Regions from separate parts of the Lentibacillus daqui genome, predicted to be linked through region 1. Evidence: riboswitches for the same ligand, from Rfam matches in the RefSeq annotation. Region 1 holds a riboswitch; each other region holds the start of a gene.
The links. A riboswitch is a leader RNA that binds a small molecule or an ion and turns the genes downstream of it on or off. The one in region 1 is predicted to bind S-adenosylmethionine.
Positions count from the first base shown of each region.

Region 2: another riboswitch for S-adenosylmethionine. It lies ahead of O2S85_RS08690 (M20 metallopeptidase family protein); the one in region 1 lies ahead of O2S85_RS13415 (methionine biosynthesis PLP-dependent protein).
Region 3: another riboswitch for S-adenosylmethionine. It lies ahead of O2S85_RS17820 (O-acetylhomoserine aminocarboxypropyltransferase/cysteine synthase family protein); the one in region 1 lies ahead of O2S85_RS13415 (methionine biosynthesis PLP-dependent protein).
Region 4: another riboswitch for S-adenosylmethionine. It lies ahead of O2S85_RS06545 (methionine ABC transporter ATP-binding protein); the one in region 1 lies ahead of O2S85_RS13415 (methionine biosynthesis PLP-dependent protein).

Region 1 covers NZ_CP114176.1:2,645,924-2,649,095, forward strand. The annotation lists gene O2S85_RS13400 (spore coat protein) at 147-659, shown strand; gene O2S85_RS13405 (3'-5' exonuclease) at 780-1,397, opposite strand; gene O2S85_RS13410 (hypothetical protein) at 1,449-1,655, opposite strand; SAM riboswitch class I at 1,766-1,879, shown strand; gene O2S85_RS13415 (methionine biosynthesis PLP-dependent protein) at 1,958-3,079, shown strand.
Region 2 covers NZ_CP114176.1:1,720,373-1,723,544, reverse strand. The annotation lists gene O2S85_RS08695 (ABC transporter substrate-binding protein) at 1-579, opposite strand, end outside; gene O2S85_RS08690 (M20 metallopeptidase family protein) at 608-1,804, opposite strand; SAM riboswitch class I at 1,901-2,005, opposite strand; gene O2S85_RS08685 (DNA polymerase IV) at 2,136-3,172, opposite strand, start outside.
Region 3 covers NZ_CP114176.1:3,573,676-3,576,847, forward strand. The annotation lists gene megL (methionine gamma-lyase) at 1-467, opposite strand, end outside; SAM riboswitch class I at 857-973, shown strand; gene O2S85_RS17820 (O-acetylhomoserine aminocarboxypropyltransferase/cysteine synthase family protein) at 1,147-2,856, shown strand.
Region 4 covers NZ_CP114176.1:1,294,070-1,297,241, forward strand. The annotation lists gene O2S85_RS06525 (arsenate reductase family protein) at 1-66, shown strand, start outside; gene gcvH (glycine cleavage system protein GcvH) at 263-646, shown strand; gene O2S85_RS06535 (toprim domain-containing protein) at 781-1,134, shown strand; gene O2S85_RS06540 (thioredoxin family protein) at 1,145-1,459, shown strand; SAM riboswitch class I at 1,674-1,782, shown strand; gene O2S85_RS06545 (methionine ABC transporter ATP-binding protein) at 1,934-2,965, shown strand; gene O2S85_RS06550 (methionine ABC transporter permease) at 2,955-3,172, shown strand, end outside.

The DNA of each region.
Region 1 (3,172 bases):
GAGCCTGAATTTTTGTTCTGCTTAATTTCTAAATTACAGCAAAGTTTCTAAATCGGATATTCGCCCAAAATCCTGGTTTCCTGTACCGTCCCGGGTTTAAATGAATATAGTGACATTGACTAGTTTAAAGGGAGGAACATAAATCAATGGAATCATCAGAGCGCAATCGGCCAAAGCATCTCGCTTGGCATGAAACACTGGAAGTACATGAACTTGTTGCCTTTCAATCAATTGGGTTAATGAAATTGAAACATGCGATAGGAGAAGTAAGTGATGACATGCTGCGGAATCTTTATCTGCAATGCATTAAGGATATGGAAAATAACTTGAAGGAACTGACTCAATTTTATTCCTTGGCACCTTGTGAAACAGAGGAAGATGAAGAGGATTTTCGCAATCTTGGGGACGGTTTTTATGCTGGCGACCTATTAGTATTAACAAAAAGTTGTGTCAAGAATTATGGTGCCTCCATCACTGAAATAGCTACCCCTGTGTTACGAGATACATTAAATAAACATTTGCAAAAAGCGATTGAAACACACGGGAATGTCTTTGCCTATATGTTTGAGAGGGGTGAATATCCGGCATATGATTTGAAAAAACTGTTGCAGAATGATTTAAAGAATGCAAATAAAGCCTTGAAAATGGAATATAAATAGCTCTTCCGGATAACAGCAAAAGCTGGCGAATCAACCCATTTTTAAAAGTGTGATGTGATAAGACCTATGTCGAATATACGATAAAAACGGTCCAGCATGGGTGACGGACCGTTTTCCTATTTACATATGTGAGAAATTAATTCGTCTTGGTTGTTTGGATCGTTTCATCCTCGGTGTCTTATACCCATGCTCAAAAATCCGGCCTTTTTCCATTTTACAGTGGGCAAGTAGTGAGTCCAGCAGACCACCATGCTGATCAACTGCCTGTTGAAAAATTTTTGCCGCGACCCGAGCATCCTCCAAAGCGTGGTGATGTTCAAACGTAATCCCGTGATGAACAGCGACTGTATTCAATTTATGATTCATTAGTTCCGGCCATACCCTTCTGGAAATATTTGCAGTACATAAATAATCCATTGACGGATATGGCATGTTAAAGTAATCCAGCGTATTACGGATTACGCTCATATCAAAACTGGCATTATGGGCGATCACCAGATGATCAGTAAGGTATTCGTTTAGAGTTGGCCAAATTTCCGCAAATGTTGGCTGGTTTTCAACATCACGACTTGTAATTCCATGTACTTCAATATTGAATGAATTAAATTGCATCAACGGATTGATTAACGTATAGTATTCATCGATAATCTCATGTTCATTGGCAACCACAATCCCAACCGCGCACGGACTATGCCGTTTCGCATTCGCCGTTTCAAAATCAATCGACGTAAATATCATATGTACCTCCCCTTTGCCTTCATCATATCACAAAACCCTAAGAGTGCGCGTCTAACTTTGCTCACTTATCTGGCTAATTGCGGTGTGGAAAGCTTTCCCTGCATGAACTCTCAATAAGGATCCCAAATGTAGTTTCATTTTATCGGCGGTTTTGATATCGGCGATTTTCACTAATTTTATGGCGGATTGGTGAAATTCATCGGTGATTCCCAAAATTTTCAGGAATGGTATCAATGCTGAAACAAACTTGCCCAACATCGATAGCTATCCCTTTGCACTTTTTCAGCGTAGTTTTATTGTCTGTCTTGCTTGACTTTTCAACCGGAAAATTGTATTGTATGGATTAATATTTAAAATTATATAATTGTTTCTTATCCAGAGAGGTGGAGGGACTGGCCCTTGGAAACCTCGGCAACAGACTTGCGGAATTACAATCCCAGGTACTGTGCCAATTCCAGAAGCGTGATGCTTGAAGATAAGAAGAGTGCCAACGATAATGCAACAGTCTCTTCTTATCTTTAAGTAGAGACTGTTTTTATTCTTTACCAGGAGATGATGAGATGACTAAGAGAAGTATTGAAACAAGATTAGCACAACTGGGAAACAACAGTGATGCGTCTACAGGGGCTATTAATCCGCCTATTTATCTGTCAACCGCCTATAAACATCGGGGGCTTAACCAGTCAACCGGGTATGATTACACCCGGACAAAAAATCCGACCCGCTATCTATTGGAAGAAGGTATCGCCAATCTGGAAGCGGGTGATCAGGGGTATGCCTGTAGTTCCGGAATGGCAGCAATTCAGCTAGTGTTTTCGCTGTTTCATTCCGGTGATGAACTCATTGCAACTGAAGATATCTATGGCGGTACATACCGGCTGCTCGATCATTATGCCGATCACTATCAGATTCAGACGTCTTATAGTGATTTTACCGACCTGGGCCAAACCGAGAGTCTCATCACGAACAACACGAAGGCGATTTTAATTGAAACACCGACCAATCCATTGATGCAGGAAGTTGATATCAAACAGATTGCCAAGCTAGCGAAAAAGCATCAGCTATTATTAATTGTGGACAATACATTTCTCACCCCGTACTTACAACGCCCATTGGAGCTGGGGGCAGATATTGTGATTCATAGTGCGACCAAATATATCGGCGGGCATAATGATGTGTTGGCCGGATTGGTGGCAGCAAAGGGTAACGAGCTTTGTGAACAATTAGCAACCATTCACAATGCCTCAGGGGCGGTGCTTTCCCCATTTGATTCATGGTTATTAATACGCGGGTTAAAAACTCTTTCGCTAAGGATGGAAAAACATCAGCAAAATGCCAGGGACATTGCTCATTTTTTACGCGAACAGGATGAAGTAGTGGATGTGCTTTACCCTGGTAAAGGTGGTATGCTATCGTTCCGTCTCCAACAAAGTGACTGGGTGGATCCTTTTTTACAGCAATTACAATTAATCACATTTGCCGAAAGTCTAGGAGGTGTGGAAAGTTTTATTACCTATCCGGCAACACAAACCCATGCCGACATACCGATTGAAGAGCGGGTGAAGCGAGGTGTAGACGATCGGTTATTACGTTTCTCTGTTGGGATTGAACAGGCAGATGACTTAAAGCAGGATTTAAAACAAGCATTATCCGCTTTAGTCAAAGAACCGCAACTTGGATAAAGAGAAATTTCTTTCGGTTCTGGTTTTCTCTTAAAATAGGACAGACGGATCCTATCATCAGTTAATACAGAATAAAATTAACAGCCTGCAAAC
Region 2 (3,172 bases), 930 kb from region 1:
ATCTGCTTCGTTGGCAATTTCCTCAGGTATGACAATCAAGGCTGATTTTGGAGCAGTCATATCGGAAACAAAAGCATGGTAAATTTCCTTTAATTTAATTTCAACCGTATACGCATCAATCGCTTTTACTCGCTTAATATATTTACCAGTAATCTTCCCGACAGAGGATACTTTTTCCCAACGTTCAATGGAGGCAACAACGTCATCAGCTGTCACGGTGGCGCCATTATGAAATTTCACCCCTTTACGCAACTGAATAGTATAGGTCTTTTCGTCATCACTAAGCTTATAGTCCTTTGCAATCATTGGTTTTGCACCAAAATCCTGATCTAAGGCAAATAGAGTTTCAAACATATTCCAAGCGATGTCTCTTGTGGCAGTCGCAGAAATATACATCCAGTCAAGGGAATCCGGCTCAGATCCGATCGCCACATTCAGCTCTCCTCCCTTAACCGGGGTACCGTCTGTTTCTTTATCTGCATTCTGACTGTTACTATCCTTTGAACAGCCAATTAAACCAATAATGACTAATGAGATTATTAAACGTAATATGATTTGCAATGATTTGTAAACCTTCATCACACTCCCCCATGTTCATCGCTCATATTTAAAACAAATAATAAGAAACAATTTTCGTAAATGCCTTTTCAATATTCAACAACGCCCGCTCATCGATATCAAAATTCGGGTGATGATGTGGGAAATGTGTGCTTTCATCATCATTTCGTGAACCAACCCGGAAGTATGTACCTGGTTTTTCTAATAGAAAGTAGGAGAAATCTTCAGCACCCATGCCTGTTTCAAGATCAACAACCGAACTCTCTAAAAAAGTTTCACTTAATAGCTTTTTGACTGTTTCCGTTTCTGTTTGATGGTTATACAATGCTGGATAACCAAATAAATAATCTATTTTCGCTGTTGCCTGAAAACCGGCTGCAATGCCGTTTACAATTGAATAAATCTGCTCGCTCACTTGCGTTCTTACTTTTTCATCAAATGTACGTACCGTTCCTTCCAATCGTGCAGTTTCAGGGATAACGTTAAATGCATTTCCCGCCTGAAACACACCAAGCGTGACGACCGCCGATTTTAATGGATCGACTCTCCGGCTGACGATTTTTTGCAAGGCATTGACAATATCACTGCCAATAACAATCGGATCATTGGATTGATGTGGCCTTGCTCCATGGCCTCCAGTTCCTTCAATTGTAATTTCAAATTTGTCGACTGCAGCTGCTTTATATCCTGCCCCTACACCAATTTTCCCCAATGGAATGTCAGATGCAAGATGTGCAGCGAATACGTAGTCTACGCCATCTAGTACATTTTCTTCTATCATATATTTTGCTCCCCCGGGAGGCAGCTCTTCAGCAGGTTGGAAAATGAAGATGATCGTACCATTTATATACCGGCGATACTTGCTGAGGGTTTTAGCTGTTCCCAATAAAGCAGCGGTATGACCATCATGACCGCATGCATGCATGACACCAGGGTTTAATGATTTATATGGTACATCCTTTTGATCTTCAATCGGCAAGGCATCGAAATCTGCGCGCAATGCAATTGTTTTTCCGGGTTGATTTCCTTCCAAAATGCCGATGAGTCCATTACCACCAATGTTTGTCCTTACCTTCAGTCCGAATCCGATCAGTTTTTCTTCAATAAATTTAGCAGTGTTTTCTTCTTGAAATGAAAGTTCCGGGTGTTGGTGCATATACCTTCTCCAACCGATAATTTCCTCCAAATTCTGATCCAGCTCTGAATAAATCGATTCAAGAATATTGTTTTGCTCCTTAATGTTCATGCTCCTTCTCCCCCTTTTTTTATGATTAAATAGCTAAAAAATCCTCTTCCTTTAAGACAAGAAGAGGGTAAACCACATTTAATCACATATGGCTCCTTCTTATCTTCTGAACACATACACGTTCACAGGAATTAGCACAGTACTGCCACAGTCTGTTGCCAGGTATCACAGGGCCAGTCCCTCCACCTTTCTTGATAAGAATCTTTAATTGTTGATTGATTTTAATGTTAACAATACTGGTAGGGATTGTCAACATAAAATACGCAGCCCACATACATTTTATGCTTGATCCCCACAAAAAAGCCCACACCATACATAATGATGTGAGCACTTATCTCTTGTAATCATCCAGAAAATCCTTTTGAAAACTTGTATGTGGTTGTTCATCCTTTTCAAGATTCGTCAACTTCCTAAATGGGTTTTTGCCGTATTTTGTGGTTAATTCATCAATTGCCTTATTGAGCTTTTCCTTTTCCGCTTCCTGCTCATACGTGAATAAATCCAGTTGGTAGGCGATATTTTGTTTCTCATCCACATCCTGAACCGTTATACCAAGCAAACGGATTGGCTCCAAATTCCAGTGTTTTTGAAATAATTCATTGGCAGCTTGAAGAATATCCTCTTTTGTCTCAATATATGTTTGCAGTTTTTTGCTTCTGGTAATTGTTTTGCGGTCATGATAGCGAATCATGATTTGAACACTGCTTCCTGCTGCCTGTTTTCGTCTCATCCTGCGTTCCACATTTTCAGCAAGCTGGTGCATCAGTTTACGGATTTCTGTTTCATCGGTCGTATCTTCAGGTAATGTTTGTGAACTGCCAATGCTTTTAAACTCATTAACAGCATCTGGATCAACCGGTCTTGGATCCACGCCATTAGCCCGGTTTTGTAATCGTTCTCCATTAATTCCCAAAACCTGTTTAAGCTGGTATACATCATGACGGGCCAAATCACCAATGGTTATGACATCAATCGCGTTTAATTTACGGGCTGTTTTTTCCCCAACGCCATACATTTCACCAACTGGAAGTGGCCATAACTTCTGAGGAAGATCACGCTTACGAAGAATGGTAATCCCCATTGGCTTTTTCATATCGGAGGCCATTTTTGCCAAAAATTTATTTGGCGCAATGCCAATGCTGCAAGGTAAATCCAGCTCGTTTTTGATTTGTTTCTGCAATTTTTCGGCAATCGTAATCGGATCGCCAAGCTGTTCGCATTCCGTAATATCCATATAACCTTCGTCAATGGAGACCGGTTGTACGAACGGGGTGATTGCAGCAAGCATTTTAAACATTTCCGTTGAAGCGGTTCGATATCGATCAAAATTAGGTCTCATGACAATCAAATTGGGACATAGTTTGCGTG
Region 3 (3,172 bases), 930 kb from region 1:
GTTTCCACATAAATACAGGCCGTTTCCGGTTTGATACATTTTCGCAACTCATCAGCGGAATTCATGTTGGAAAGGCTATGGGTTATCGCGTATTTTTCCTCCATCATGCTTAACAGGTCAAATGTACACCCATACAGCCCGGATGAACAGACAATATGATCATTAGCCTTGGTTAATGCAATCAAAACTGCCGATACAGCAGCCATCCCGGAGCCAAATGCCAGCCCCCGCTCCCCATGTTCTAACGCGGCCATTCGTTCTTCCAATGCCGTTACAGTCGGATTGCCAATTCGTGAATAAATATAGCCCTCCTCATCCCCGGAGAATCGGCGTTCCCCTTGTTCAGCAGTTGCAAATGTAAAAGTTGATGTTTGAAATAATGGTGGTGTTAAACTTCCCAACATATCTTTTGCATCATAACCATCATGTATGACAGATGTTTCCAAATGTTTAAATCGCTTAGCCATATTCCTCTCCCCTTTATGCGCTTTCTTTCTTTACATCCATGATATCGGAAAATACCAATATTCGAAAGTGTTTTCTGAATTATTGACACACTTTTTTCGCTAAACTGAATCCCCTCCTTGTTAAGATTTTAGAGGAGCTGCAAGCAGGACGGGAGGGGCTCGCCTAGTCGGGAGAGAATGCACCGAGGACGGGACAGAGACTCGCGAAGTCGGTAGAGTACGCTCCGGGACGGGAGAGGGACCCGCTAAGTCGGGACAAAGACTCGGGACAAAGACAGCAAAGCGATTTCGCTAATGAGCCATGATAATTCCCAAAATAACAGTTGACAGATGACACTACTCAGGTTTATACTTTTTATTAAATTAAATTTTTCAAAACCTTTTTATATCTCTTATCAAGAGCGGTGGAGGGATTAGGCCCTGCGAAACCCGGCAACCATCAGGCTAAAAAGCAGTCATGAAAGGTGCTACATCCTACAGGTCCTTGTCGATCTGGAAGATAAGAGGAGGAACGTTCTTATCCGCCCTCTTCTTAAGGAAGGGCGTTTTTTCGTATCCCCCCACGTCAATTACAACGCTCGATCAAAGTCATTGCTATACTGTGATACAAGCAATCCTTACAGAATTAAAGCATTGGCTGAAATAATCAGTCACCCAACTACCTTAGGAGGAATCATTGATGTCAAACTTTCATTCGCACGATTTAGAAACATTGTTGCTTCATGCAGGGCAGGAACCAGATCCAACAACAGGATCTCGCAGTGTTCCGATCTACCAGACGACTTCCTACGTATTTAACGATACGGAACATGCGCAAAACTTATTTGCATTAGCTGAACCAGGCAATATCTACACACGACTTGGCAATCCAACGTGTGCTGTTTTTGAAGAACGAGTCGCCCAGTTGGAAGATGGATCAGCAGCAGTTGCCACCTCATCCGGCATGGCAGCAATTACATTAGCTATTCTGAATCTGGCTGGTGCCGGTGACGAAATTATTGCCGACAGCAACTTGTACGGCGGAACCTATAATTTGTTTTCCACCACTTTGCCCCGTTATGGAATTAAGGTGAAATTTGTTGACGGGACAGACCTTGATGCCATTCGTTCCGCGATAACAACAAAAACGAAAGCAATTTATGGAGAAATTATTACCAATCCGAGTCTGAATGTGCTTGATGTGGAGGAAATTGCCAGCATCGCCCACGAACATCATATCCCGTTAATTGTGGACAACACGTTTGCTACCCCGTATTGCGCAAAGCCCTTAACATGGGGAGCCGACATTGTGATCCATTCTGCTACCAAATGGATCGGTGGCCACGGAAATTCCATTGGTGGTGTTGTTGTCGATGGTGGACGATTTAATTGGGACAACGAAAAATTCCCCGGGTTTACCGAACCGGATGAGAGCTATCACGGCCTCCGCTATGCAGACTTGGCACCGGCTGCCTTCGCAACAAAATTACGGGCGCAATTACTGAGGGATATCGGAGCATGCCTAAGTCCCATTAATGCCTTTTTGCTATTGCAAGGACTGGAAACCTTACATTTGCGTGTCGAACGTCATAATCAAAATGCGCTAGAAGTCGCCGCATACCTCAAGGCGCATCCAGCTGTGGAATGGGTCAACTATCCTGGATTGGAAAACCACCCTTCCCATTCATTGGCTCAAAAATATTTGCAACACGGTTTTGGTTCCATCATCACGTTCGGTATTCAAGGTGGCAGGCAAGCAGGAAGGAAATTGATTGACAATATTTCGATCTGGTCACATGTCGCGAATGTCGGGGATGCGAAATCACTGATTATTCATCCTGCATCCACAACCCATCAGCAATTAAGTGCGGAAGACTTGGAAAAAAGCGGTGTATCCGAAGAACTTGTCCGCCTTGCTATCGGGGTCGAAAATGTGGATGATATTTTAATTGATTTGGATCAGGCTATTGCCAAAGCTACCGATACAAAGCCAACTATCCAATCTTCCGGGAATGATGCCATTAAATGGCTGCTTTCATCCCCTTTTTCCCGTGAAGCTGGTGCGATAAGACAAAAAGTAATCGCAGTAATTGGCCAAGATCATAGCAAACAGGAATTACAGCAATTACAACAGTATGGATTCCAAATCGTCGAAGTAAATGAACAGACCCAAGCGCCGGATACAATTGATGCAGCTTGGTTGAAAAAAGGACCTGTCCCCGCCAGCACGCTGGAACAGTTTATTAATGCACAAGGAAAGATCCTGTGGATAGAACAACCGGATGAAACCGATCCAACACTGGAACATGCAAAAGCTTGCGGAATTACGGTTATCACCGGATTAAACCCCAATGAAACATTTATACGTTTGCGCAACAACACATCCGAACAACTGACTGTTGAGGTATAACAATTTTTTAAGGTTTTGGAGGCTGACCCTATATGGGTACGGCCTTCTTTTTTTACATCATTTTCGCGACAAAACATGTATGCTATAATCATAATCACAACTTGCAAGAAATAATGGCTTCTGTGTGTGTTCCACTAGATATGGATGATTTTAGCAGGAGTCCCCCTGTCTTATTATTACAATTTTATAACATGCCAAATCAATGATAAAAACATGATATACTAGCCAAGATAAACGGGTAAACATATACTATTATGCACCCTTTTCGCATTTGTTCTGATTCATTTCATTTCTTGCATACAGTATAATAGAACTA
Region 4 (3,172 bases), 1.4 Mb from region 1:
GTCACGGATGGACAGAATGTAACGGTTGGATTTAAGGAAGAAACTTTTCAGGAAAATTGGTTGTAAAATTAAAGTGAAATACTAGAAATAAACGAGAATACCTAGTATAGTAATATTGCAATGAATAAAGAGGATGTTCAAAAAGTCCGGTAAAAATGACCTCAGACTACTGTTGACGTTACAACAGGACGCCCTAAGACCTTAGCTGATCTTGGTCCTTTTTATACTCCTTTTTGAACGCACTTTAACGGAGGGATTTTCAATGAGCTTACCAGAAGAATTATTATATTCAGAAGAACATGAGTGGGTAAAAAAAGAAGACGATAAAGTCAGAATCGGAATTACAGATTTTGCCCAAGATGAATTAGGCGACATTGTTTTTGTTGAATTACCAGAAGTTGGTGACGACATCGAAGCAGATGAGCCTTTCGGAAGTGTGGAATCGGTAAAAACTGTTTCAGAATTGTATGCGCCAATTAGTGGTAAAGTTGTTGAAGTAAATGATGATTTAGAGGACAACCCTGAATTTGTGAACGAATCACCATATGAAAAGGCGTGGATGATTGTCGTTGAACCATCGGATGAATCAGAAATGGATGACCTGCTGTCGGCTAAACAATACGAAGAAGTAACGCAGGAAGACTAATTTCCACAAATGAATAGTACATGTCAGAAGGCTGGCTTGCACCGAAAAAGAAGGTGTATAGTCAGCCTTATTCACATCATAAGATGGTAATAGGGAAGCTTTTTGCTTGAATTGGTAAGGAGTGCTATGGGATCATGACAAATGAATCGGATAAGGTGATTATTGTTGAAGGGTTAACCGATAAAAAGCAAATCAAAAAAGTCATCACAGAGGACCTGGAAATTGTTTGTACGAATGGAACGCTGGGTGTGGAACGGTTTGATGAACTATTATATGCGTACGATTTGGATAATAAAGACGTATTTATTTTAGTTGATGAGGATGATTCAGGGATCAAGTTACGCAAACAATTGGCCCGGGAACTTCCGCATGCCAATCACTTATATGTCAGTAGTGAGTACCGGGAAGTAGCAACAACGCCCGAGCAGGTACTTGCGACAATTTTGGTTAGCAAAAGCATTGAGGTTAATCCGATATTTTTAATTTAGGGTGATCGTATTGCAGCAATTTACAGAAGAAGCAAAAGCAAAAGAGAGTTATTTTCTATATATTTTCACCCCGTTGTGTGGTACGTGTAAACTGGCCAGGACGATGCTGGATAAGATCGAGTCTGTACATCAGGAAAATATTTTTTACGAAATGAACGCCTCAATAAATCCGGAGTTTATGCAGGAATACAAGATCGAAAGTGTTCCGTGTTTGTTCATCAAACAAGATGGAAAAATCAAGGAGCGAGTTTATGCATTCCGCTCCATTGCCAATATTTATCACTATTTGCTTGAATATAAACCGGAATTGTTTGCGACATCATAATTCAACGAGGCTCTGGCAAACAAGTGGATCCAGCATGGACAAAGGGTATAAGGACAGGGTATCCATATTCTTATATTGCCTTTTGCAGGCGGTTGATCTACCAACCAATTGATGTAGGATAATTGGGAATTAGCGAACTATTGAACTTCATATTGACACTAGTGATTTGCAATGCTAATATTTAATTTATTATTAACAGCAATATATGATAAATCTCTTATCTTGAGCGGTGGAGGGACTGGCCCTGTGAACCCGCGGCAACCTTCAGGCAATTCGTTTGAAAGGTGCCAATTCCTGCAGAGTAGTACTTTGACAGATGAGGGAACTTAGAAGACATTAAAAACGTCTTTCTGTTCCCCGCAGAAAGACGTTTTTCCGTTATGTGGGGCATAATATAATCATGAAAATACAGATGATTTAAGTTTGTTTCCTGTATGGTTTGCCCTGGAAGGATTTTAAAAGGAGGACTATTTCTTGATTTCGATTGAAGGGTTGAGCAAAATTTTCTCATCATCCAATAATGAGCAAATCACTGCTGTGAATGAATTAACGTTAGATATACAAGAAGGCGAGATATTCGGGGTGATCGGATATAGCGGGGCGGGAAAGAGTACGTTTGTCAGGCTGCTGAATCGGCTGGAGGAACCGACGAGCGGACGGATTGTTATCCATGACCACGATATTACCGAGATGAATGCGAAACAGCTTCGGGTTGCCAGACAAGAAATCGGTATGATCTTTCAACATTTTAATCTGCTTTGGTCACGGACGGTCAAAGACAATATCGCATTTCCGCTGGAGATTGCAGGTGTTCCAAAGGACAAGCGTGACAAGCGGGTGAAGGAATTAATCAATCTTGTTGGTCTTACGGAACGCGAGAATGCTTACCCATCCCAGTTAAGTGGTGGACAAAAACAGCGGGTGGGAATTGCCAGAGCGCTTGCAAATAACCCGAAAGTATTATTATGTGACGAAGCAACTTCGGCGTTGGATCCGGAAACAACCGATTCCATTTTGGACCTGTTGGTGGATATTAATAAACAGCTGGGATTAACGATTATCTTAATCACCCATGAAATGCACGTCATTCGCAAAATTTGTAACCAGGTCGCTGTCATGGAAAAAGGAAAAATTGTGGAGCAAGGCGATGTGTTGGACATATTTTTGCGGCCGCAACAGCAGGTAACGAAGCGTTTTGTTGAACAGGTGATGGGGACAGCAGATGAAAATGAAGGTGTAACAGATCTGATTAACACATATGAGCATGGTAAAATTGTTCGTCTGCATTTTATTGGGGAAACTGCCAATCAGGCACTCATCAGCAAGGTGGCCAAGGAGTTTTCCATCGACGTAAATATCCTGCAGGGAAAAATTACGCAGACACAGGCAGGAGCCTATGGAACATTGTTTGTTCAGATGATCGGCGAAACGTCTGAATTGAACAAGGCGCTCCGGTTTATTCAGGATACCTCGGTAGAAGTGGAGGTGTTCCGTGATGCTGACTGATTTATTTCCTAATTTGAATATGGAAGATTTTTGGGATGCGACCTATGAAACATTTTATATGACCTTATTGGGACTTCTTGGTACATTTATTCTGGGAATTTTACTAGGGTTGCTCTTATACCTGACAGCTAAAGATGGGATATGGCAGAATAAATTTATTAACCTAATTGTTGCTGCTGCTGTCAATATCTTTCGTGCGATCCCATT